One region of the Lacrimispora sinapis genome, then DNA from elsewhere that is predicted to be linked to it. Evidence: a T-box and tRNA genes for the amino acid it is inferred to sense, from the RefSeq annotation. Region 1 holds a T-box; the other regions hold tRNA genes.
The links. A T-box is a leader RNA that pairs with one kind of tRNA and senses whether it is charged. The one in region 1 lies ahead of VIG27_RS10150 (valine--tRNA ligase), so its partner is inferred to be a tRNA-Val.
Positions count from the first base shown of each region.

Region 2: it encodes a tRNA-Val, which carries the amino acid that the T-box ahead of VIG27_RS10150 (valine--tRNA ligase) is inferred to sense. The anticodon was not compared.
Region 3: it encodes a tRNA-Val, which carries the amino acid that the T-box ahead of VIG27_RS10150 (valine--tRNA ligase) is inferred to sense. The anticodon was not compared.

Region 1 covers NZ_CP141832.1:2,173,254-2,176,518, forward strand. Annotated here, with positions in the region: gene VIG27_RS10150 (valine--tRNA ligase) at 1-1,685, opposite strand, end outside; T-box leader at 1,753-1,975, opposite strand; gene VIG27_RS10155 (hypothetical protein) at 2,065-2,880, opposite strand; gene VIG27_RS10160 (DUF5716 family protein) at 2,877-3,265, opposite strand, start outside.
Region 2 covers NZ_CP141832.1:17,526-20,790, reverse strand. Annotated here, with positions in the region: gene VIG27_RS00120 (aminotransferase class I/II-fold pyridoxal phosphate-dependent enzyme) at 1-735, opposite strand, end outside; gene VIG27_RS00115 (hypothetical protein) at 938-1,168, shown strand; tRNA gene VIG27_RS00110 (tRNA-Lys) at 1,219-1,291, opposite strand; tRNA gene VIG27_RS00105 (tRNA-Phe) at 1,295-1,367, opposite strand; tRNA gene VIG27_RS00100 (tRNA-Met) at 1,413-1,486, opposite strand; tRNA gene VIG27_RS00095 (tRNA-Tyr) at 1,533-1,614, opposite strand; tRNA gene VIG27_RS00090 (tRNA-Thr) at 1,637-1,709, opposite strand; tRNA gene VIG27_RS00085 (tRNA-Val) at 1,745-1,817, opposite strand; tRNA gene VIG27_RS00080 (tRNA-Asp) at 1,841-1,914, opposite strand; rRNA gene VIG27_RS00075 (23S ribosomal RNA) at 2,002-3,265, opposite strand, start outside.
Region 3 covers NZ_CP141832.1:3,060,920-3,064,184, forward strand. Annotated here, with positions in the region: tRNA gene VIG27_RS14365 (tRNA-Arg) at 105-178, opposite strand; gene VIG27_RS14370 (RraA family protein) at 527-1,222, opposite strand; tRNA gene VIG27_RS14375 (tRNA-Arg) at 1,595-1,668, opposite strand; tRNA gene VIG27_RS14380 (tRNA-Leu) at 1,698-1,783, opposite strand; tRNA gene VIG27_RS14385 (tRNA-Val) at 1,807-1,879, opposite strand; tRNA gene VIG27_RS14390 (tRNA-Asp) at 1,945-2,018, opposite strand; tRNA gene VIG27_RS14395 (tRNA-Ile) at 2,048-2,121, opposite strand; tRNA gene VIG27_RS14400 (tRNA-Thr) at 2,159-2,231, opposite strand; tRNA gene VIG27_RS14405 (tRNA-Glu) at 2,238-2,309, opposite strand; tRNA gene VIG27_RS14410 (tRNA-Asn) at 2,357-2,429, opposite strand; rRNA gene VIG27_RS14415 (23S ribosomal RNA) at 2,522-3,265, opposite strand, start outside.

The DNA.
Region 1 (3,265 bases):
ATATCATTGCCCGGAGCATTTCCTGTAATAAGGGTCATGCGCAGCGCATCTGCCCCGTATTTATCAATGACCTCCAGAGGGTCAATGCCGTTTCCTAAGGATTTGCTCATCTTGCGTCCTTCAGAATCCCTCACCAGGCCATGCATCAGTACGGTATGGAACGGCAGCTTTCCCGTATGCTCGATGCCGGAAAATACCATACGGATGACCCAGAAGAAAATGATATCATAACCGGTAACCAGTACATCGGTTGGGTAGAAATACTTTAAATCTTCTGTTTCATTGGGCCATCCCAGGGTTGAGAACGGCCAGAGTGCAGACGAAAACCAGGTGTCAAGAGTATCCTCATCCTGTGTTAAGTGTGTCCCCTTGCATTTTGGACAAACGTCCGGTGCTTTCCTGGAAACAACGATCTCTCCGCAGCTATCACAGTAATAAGCCGGAATCCGGTGCCCCCACCAGAGCTGTCTGGAGATACACCAGTCACGAATGTTCTCAAGCCAGTTAAAATACGTCTTATCAAATCTCTCAGGAACAAATTTTAAGGAGCCATTCCTTAATGCTTCCACCGCTGGTTTAGCCAGCTCATCCATCTTAACGAACCACTGCTGTTTTACCATAGGTTCTACGGTGGCACCGCAACGGTCATGAGTTCCAACCGCATGGGTGTGAGGCTCGACCTTCACCAAAAGCCCCAGTGCCTCCAAATCCTTTACCATGGCCTTTCTGGCTTCATACCGTTCCATACCGTGGTATTTGCTTCCCGGAAGGTTGATGGTGGCATCGTCATTCATGATAACCAGTTCCGGCAGATCATGTCTTTTCCCAACTTCAAAGTCATTGGGGTCATGCGCCGGAGTGATCTTTACGCATCCGGTACCGAATTCTTTATCCACATATGAATCCGCAATTACCGGTATCTCACGGTCTGTAAGAGGAAGCTTTAACATTTTGCCGATCAGGTCCTGATACCGTTCATCCTCCGGGTTGACAGCCACCGCACTGTCTCCTAACAGAGTTTCCGGCCTTGTAGTTGCGATCTCCACAAATCTGCCTTCTTCTCCTGCAATGGGGTAATTGATGTGCCAGAAGAAGCCATTCTGGTCCTCGTGCTCCACCTCAGCATCGGAAATGGAGGTCTGGCATACCGGACACCAGTTTACGATTCTGGAGCCTTTATAAATATAACCCTTTTTATGAAGGCGGATAAACACTTCCTGGACTGCCTCAGAGCACCCGTCATCCATGGTAAAGCGTTCTCTCTCCCAGTCAGCGGAAGAGCCTAGCTTATGAAGCTGATTGATGATTCTGCTGCCATAATCCTTTTTCCAGTCCCAGCACTTGGAAAGAAAGCCTTCTCTTCCAAGTTCCTCTTTGTCAATGCCCTGCTGTTTCAAACTCTCAATTACCTTTACTTCCGTGGCAATGGCGGCATGGTCTGTTCCCGGCTGCCAAAGAGCCTCAAACCCCTGCATTCTCTTGTACCGGATCAAAATGTCCTGCATGGTATTGTCCAGAGCATGTCCCATATGGAGCTGTCCGGTGATATTTGGCGGCGGCATCACAATGGTAAAGGGCTTCTTGTCCTTATTTGGCTGTGCATGGAAATACCTTTTATCCAGCCACTTTTTATAAAGCTTTCCTTCGATCCCAGCCGGATCATAGGTCTTTTCTAACTCTTTCATAATCTTCTCCTTTATCTTTCCCATCATTTTTCATAGAAAAAAAGAAAAGCCCTCTGCATCCTTGGATGCAAAGGGCGAATCATCGCGGTACCACCTTTTTTTATATGACAAATCCTGCCATACTTCTTTCGGCTTATAACGCTGCCAGGCGTGAAAGCTTACTGTCAGTCTGATTCAGCCTTCCGGTTCCAAAGCTACCTTCCGAACACACTTCCTTAACCGCCTTTCAGCCGATGGACGGTTTTCTCTTTCAGGGTCATGCACGTACTCCTCTTTTTCTCTACCTTTTCTTTATTCCCACCCGTGGGCTTTGGCACAAAGCCATACTCACAAAGTGTTTTCCTGTCATTTGTAATGATAGTGTCTTTTCAGAAATTTGTCAAGACATAATGTTGCGGTATTCCTGTTTCCACTTCTGAACAAGCTCTCCGGCGCCTTGAAAACGCTTGATGGGATCTTTTTGAAACAGCTTTTCCAGTTCCAGAAGGCTGTCTGCCTGGCCTGCCAGCTCTTCTGCTTTTCTCCGTTCTTCTTCGGTTTCCCGCTTCAATTCTTCCGTAATCAAGGCCTGAAACCTCTCATTTAATACAAGGCCCTTGTTCCACTGGGCCAAATGGCAGATTCTTTTTAAGACCTCACTGTTTTTTACCAGATCAAAGGATTTCACATAAGCCTGATAAGCCTTGTTGGTCATAAAAAGCCTTGCATAGGAGGCACCCAGATTGTTATAGATCTTTGCCCGAAACACGTCATCCACACGGTTTCCCTTCGGCAGTTCTAAAATCCTCTGATATTCCGCCACCGCTTTTCCATACTGTTTTTTGGAAAACAGATAATCCGCCCGTTCCTTTAAAAATTCCGCCTCCGGCAGCCGCCGGTAAGCGGCTAACTTCTGCCTAAAACGGTTCACCTCTGCCGCATTGTAATAATCGCATTCGTGTAGAATTACAGCCAAAATCTCATCCCCGTCTTCACCGCTTTGCTGTAATTTCACCAGCTTTAAAGCAAGGAAAGCCATATCCAGATCATCCCGGATAAATTCAATCAGGGAATTATCCACAAAGTTGTCCATGACAAGCAGAGGATTATGATAAATCACATAGCATAGCTCCTGGGAAGAAAACAAACGGACTCCCAGACCTTCAAAATAATATGGGTGTTTCACCGGCTCCTGCCGGCAAAGAATCAGACTCATAGCATGACCTCTTGTCTAATGACTGCATCCGTAGCAGGAAACAGCTCTCCAAAGCCTTTGTCTTTCAGTACCACTGCCATGGTTTTTTCATCCAAAAAGCCAAAGCTCAAGCCCAGCCGGGTCGTCCTGCTTGGCCGGTTGGGAAACCCTTCTAAGGGGATCTTTACTAAGCGCCTCTGTTTGGGGTCCATGGGAGTCACCATAAATTCCACATAATCCTGGTTATCCACGATCAAATCTACACTGCTCTTTGTTTCGTACCAGTTATCACCGGCAGCCGCCACCACAAGCTGGCTTTCCCGCTCCTTGTGGAGCACTCGCATGGAAACTGTGGAATGAAGCCGTCCATCACAGATGCAGGTGAACGGATATGCGTTATTTTCCT
Region 2 (3,265 bases), 1.6 Mb from region 1:
TTCCATATTTACAAATCCTTTTTTGACATGCAGCAACGCAGTCTGAGTCAAGGAAGGTAGCGTCTTATGGAGACTTTGTATTACAATATCTGCCCCCAAATCCAAAGCCGAAACCGGAAATCCTTCATTTTTACCAAATGAGAAATGTGCCCCATGTGCCTCATCCACAATAAGGGGTAAACCAAACTTATGAACCACCTGAGCAATTGCCTTAATATCAGAAACCACACCATCATAAGTTGGGGATACCACCAGTACCGCTTCTATATCCGAACATGTTTTCAACATTTCTTCTACATCCTCAGCTAATAGTCCACCTTGAAGCCCCAATTCAGGTATAAATTGTGGATAAATATAGTTTGCATTCAGCTGATTGAGGAAAACTCCATAAAAAGCAGATTTATGACAATTCCGGCTCATCAAAATCGTCCCTCTGTTCCGAACTGTGGCACCGATTGCACTTAATATTCCGCAACTGCTTCCATTAACAAGATAGAATGTCTTGTCACTCCCATAAATTCCAGCCGCCCATTCCATAGAATCCTTTAAAATTCCTTCCGGATGATGAAGATTATCAAACCCGTTAATTTCCGTAATATCAATTGAAAATGGATTTAAAAATTGGCTCAAAGCCTCATACTTATATTGTCTTTTATGTCCCGGCATATGAAATGGGTAGAAATCCGAGTCAGCATACTCCATCAACCTTTTTAGTAAATTTGGTCTTTCCTTCACAATTTATCCCTCAATCTCCTCAACTCTATATTTCTGCTCTTATATTTTCCTGTTTCGATATCTATTTATTCTTATTTCAATTATTAAATTTCTGCAGACTACCAACCCCTTTAGTATAGCATCCTTACCCTATCTTTACAATTTATTCTAGGGGAGCTATAATAGTATTTTGAGTAAAATAGTGGAAGGAAAGGTGATACCCATGAGATTAATAGAGTTTAAAATGGAGCGTCCAGGATTAGTAAAAGCAAATGATTTAGTTCACATCATAGAACGGGAAGGTACCAGCAGCTACAGTTATATCATAGAACCGGCTGTTGCCATGTCAGGCTGTTACACTGGACGCGACCGTATAAAATCCAACCAGGGAATTGTAAAAGAAGTGAAACACAATGACCGGGGATATTACGTGATTGTAGAATTCGATGAATAGAATAGTAAAATACAAAAAGCCCTGAAACATTTCTGTTTCAAGGCTTGTCCTGAGACACCGGGGATTCGAACCCCGGACAACTTGATTAAAAGTCAAGTGCTCTACCACCTGAGCTAGTATCCCATATGCCCAAAGCCGGAATCGAACCAGCGACACGAGGATTTTCAGTCCTCTGCTCTACCAACTGAGCTATCTGGGCGCATGCGTTCTTTAGTACATTATCCACTAAATTACACATTAAAAATTGCGGGGGCAGGATTTGAACCTACGACCTTCGGGTTATGAGCCCGACGAGCTTCCAGACTGCTCCACCCCGCGTTATTTAATTATAGTATATGCAGTGATTCATTTTTTAATCACTGAATGGATGGAGATGGATTCGAACCATCGAAACGTGTCGTAACAGATTTACAGTCTGCCCCCTTTGGCCACTCGGGAACCCATCCATATTTCAATTGTTTTGATGCAAGCCGATGATCGGACTCGAACCGATAACCTGCTGATTACAAATCAGCTGCTCTGCCAATTGAGCCACATCGGCACAACTCTTCTCATGTATGTGGTTTGCATACTGAATGGGACCTATAGGGCTCGAACCTATGACCCTCTGCTTGTAAGGCAGATGCTCTCCCAGCTGAGCTAAGATCCCATTGACAAAATTTAGTTGTAAAACGACCCGGATGGGACTCGAACCCACGACCTCCGCCGTGACAGGGCGGCGCTCTAACCAACTGAGCCACCAGGCCAAACCTATTTGAAGGCTAATGCATATACCCTCAAAACCACACATTGTCTTAAATCTTTCATCCGTTCTTCCTCTTACCTAAACCAACCTGGTTAAGCCCTCGACCTATTAGTGACAGTCAGCTACACATGTTACCATGCTTCCACCTCTGCCCTATCTACCTCGTCGTCTTCAAGGGGTCTTACTCTTGCGATGGGATATCTCATCTTGAGGGGGGCTTCACGCTTAGATGCCTTCAGCGTTTATCCCTTCCCGACTTGGCTACTCTGCCATGGTCTTGATCACCAACAGATACACCAGAGGTCAGTCCATCCCGGTCCTCTCGTACTAAGGACAGCTCCTCTCAAATATCCTACGCCCACGCCGGATAGGGACCGAACTGTCTCACGACGTTCTGAACCCAGCTCGCGTACCGCTTTAATGGGCGAACAGCCCAACCCTTGGGACCTACTACAGCCCCAGGATGCGATGAGCCGACATCGAGGTGCCAAACCACTCCGTCGATGTGAACTCTTGGGAGTGATAAGCCTGTTATCCCCAGGGTAGCTTTTATCCGTTGAGCGATGGCAATCCCACTTTATACCACCGGATCACTAAGTCCTAGTTTCCTACCTGCTCCACCCGTCGGTGTCGCAGTCAAGCTCCCTTATGCCTTTGCACTCTTCGAATGGTTTCCGTCCATTCTGAGGGAACCTTTGAGCGCCTCCGATACTCTTTCGGAGGCGACCGCCCCAGTCAAACTCCCCGCCTGACATTGTCCCCCAGCCAGGTCATGGCTGCAGGTTAGAAACCCAGTATCGCAAGGGTGGTATCCCAACATCGGCTCCTCAAAGACTGGCGTCCGTGATTCTTTGCCTCCCACCTATCCTGTACATGCAATACCGAATCCCAGTATCAAACTAGAGTAAAGCTCCATGGGGTCTTTCCGTCCTGGCGCAGGTAACCAGCATCTTCACTGGTATTTCAATTTCACCGGGTGCATTGTTGAGACAGCGCTCAAATCATTACGCCTTTCGTGCGGGTCGGAACTTACCCGACAAGGAATTTCGCTACCTTAGGACCGTTATAGTTACGGCCGCCGTTTACTGGGGCTTAAATTCAGAGCTTCGCGTTTCCGCTAACCCCTCCTCGTAACCTTCCAGCACCGGGCAGGCGTCAGCCCATATACCTCACCTTTCGGTTTTGCATAGACCTGTGTTTTTGCTAAACAGTTGCTTGAGCCTATTCTCTGCGGCCTGATTTCTCAGGCACCCCTTATCCCGAAGTTACGGGGTCATTTTGCCGAGTTCCTTAACAATGCTTCTCCCGCCGGCCTTAGGATTCTCTCCTCATCCACCTGTGTCGGTTTACGG
Region 3 (3,265 bases), 890 kb from region 1:
TATAAATATTATTTTATATTACAATTCTCCCCCTTATATTCTTAATCACCAAAAAAATATACAAAAAAAGAACAGTTTTCAAAAAACAAAAACTGTTCTTTTCATGCGCTGGACAAGATTCGAACTCGCGGCCTTCTGGTCCGTAGCCAGACGCTCTATCCAACTGAGCTACCAACGCAATTATTTTACATCAGTAACTATACACCTAATTTATCCATTTGTAAAGATATGATTTCCTCTTAAACCCTTTAACCAAAAAAAATTGTATGGTTACTGTTGCACTATTTTTTATCCATCTTTATTTATTCACTATTTTTAGTGCATCATTATTTACTTAACATTCTATATCCAACACTATTTACTCAACATTTTTAATGTACCATTATTTTTTCAACCTTCTTTACACACTATTATTTTTTCAACCTTCCTTATACAACACTATTAATGCATCATTCCTTTTTCGCCATTATTTAACACTATATGCCTTTTATTTTTATTATAATAGTAGTACTGATAAAAAAACGTTTTATTTGATCATATCAAGTACCCATTGAGGTGCGAGCTGAGGCAATTCTTTTCCGTTCCTTTTTGCTTCTCTATAAGCCTCAATCGTGCGGCTCCGATCTATTTCATAGGCCAGTTTCTCTTCCGCCAGATCAAGGACTTGACCGATATACTCTCTGGGTATGACACATACGCCATCAGAATCGCCTGCTACCAGATCACCCGGATTCACCTTAACACCACCGCAAAAAATTTCCGTGTTTACATTCCCCTCATCCTTTTTAATTGGTGAATTCGGTATGAAGCCTTTGCTATAGACTGGAAATCCCAACTTAATATTTCCCTCTCTGTCTCTTGTGTATCCATCAACCACCATTCCCTCAAAACCGATTGCCTGACACGCACCCATAATTAAATCACCACAATATGCTCTGCTCTCAAATCCTTTTCCATCAATCACCATAACATAACCTTCCGACGGAGCACTATAAGTTGCCAAATGTATGGGAAAATTATCACCATTTCCAGTTTGTACAGTCAAAGCTGTGCCCACCATAGTCATTCCAGGGGCAACCGGTTTAATAGCTGCTTCCATGCATCCGTTATTTCGTAAATCTATATTTGCTTTTTTTACCCCATCACATAAAAGTGCAACGCTAAGATTTCTAGCCCTTTCCAAATACTTTTGTTCTATCAATTCTGCAGATTTATTAAACATATGTTCCCCTTTAAAATTTTGTTTATTTTATATTCTCACCTGGTGTTGTTTCATTTAATGTTTGTTTCGTTTAATGTTCGCTTTTAGGAGCATTCTATTTCTACCTTATAATCAGCCAATAACTCCATCCAAGCATTTGCCTTACTCCCTTACCTCTGCAAACATTTACATTATAAAAAAGTTTGTCTAATTTCTCCATATAGGCAAATGCTTAACTATAATAAAAATCAAGTATAACACGAAAAAAGCACCCTGTATAGGATGCTTTTACTTCGTGAACCATCAAATTAAAAATGTTAGTCAAACGAAAAAGGCCTCCTTTACAGGAAGCCTTTCTTTTTGCAAACCCTTATAAAATAAAGGTTTTCTGTACGTGCGTGAGAAGATTCGAACTCCCGACACCTTGGTCCGTAGCCAAGTGCTCTATCCAGCTGAGCTACACACACATATTCGATTACTTGCCTTATCAGGCAAATGCCGGCGACCGGAATCGAACCGGTACGGGAGGTAAGTCCCGCAGGATTTTAAGTCCTGTGCGTCTGCCAGTTCCGCCACGCCGGCATTCTCATGATTTCTCATGGAAATGGGACCTATAGGGCTCGAACCTATGACCCTCTGCTTGTAAGGCAGATGCTCTCCCAGCTGAGCTAAGATCCCATAAATGTGACAGTAAGCCATTATGCTTACCTGCTGGTATTAAATAACTGTACTTTCATACAGAACGACCCGGATGGGACTCGAACCCACGACCTCCGCCGTGACAGGGCGGCGCTCTAACCAACTGAGCCACCGGGCCAGATCATTAAATATTTAGTTCAGTGCTAGTGGACCTTCGGGGACTCGAACCCGGGACCGACCGGTTATGAGCCGGTTGCTCTAACCAACTGAGCTAAAGGTCCTAAAATATTAATTTAATACATATATTTGGTCTATGAAAGCCGATGATCGGACTCGAACCGATAACCTGCTGATTACAAATCAGCTGCTCTGCCAATTGAGCCACATCGGCATTCAATGACCCCAACGAGATTCGAACTCGTGTTACCGCCGTGAAAGGGCGATGTCTTAACCGCTTGACCATGGGGCCGTACTTTTGTTTCGTTATCCTCACAGCCTTCGCTTGAGTATCACGAACTCCCCGAGTAGGACTTGAACCTACGACCCAACGGTTAACAGCCGTTTGCTCTACCAACTGAGCTATCGAGGATTATTGCATTGCTGCAATTACTGAGGCATATACCCTCAAAACCACACATTGTCTTATATCTTTCATCCGTTCTTCCTCTTACCTAAACCAACCTGGTTAAGCCCTCGACCTATTAGTGACAGTCAGCTACACATGTTACCATGCTTCCACCTCTGCCCTATCTACCTCGTCGTCTTCAAGGGGTCTTACTCTTGCGATGGGATATCTCATCTTGAGGGGGGCTTCACGCTTAGATGCCTTCAGCGTTTATCCCTTCCCGACTTGGCTACTCTGCCATGGTCTTGATCACCAACAGATACACCAGAGGTCAGTCCATCCCGGTCCTCTCGTACTAAGGACAGCTCCTCTCAAATATCCTACGCCCACGCCGGATAGGGACCGAACTGTCTCACGACGTTCTGAACCCAGCTCGCGTACCGCTTTAATGGGCGAACAGCCCAACCCTTGGGACCTACTACAGCCCCAGGATGCGATGAGCCGACATCGAGGTGCCAAACCACTCCGTCGATGTGAACTCTTGGGAGTGATAAGCCTGTTATCCCCAGGGTAGCTTTTATCCGTTGAGCGATGGCAATCCCACTTTATACCACCGGATCACTAAGTCCTAGTTTCCTACCTGCTCCACCCGTCGGTGTCGCAGTCAAGCTCCCTTATGCCTTTGCACTCTTCGAATGGTTTCCGTCCATTCTGAGGGAACCTTTGAGCGCCTCCGATACTCTTTCGGAGGCGACCGCCCCAGTCAAACTCCCCGCCTGACATTGTCCCCCAGCCAGGTCATGGCTGCAGGTTAGAAACCCAGTATCGCAAGGGTGGTATCCCAACATCGGCTCCTCAAA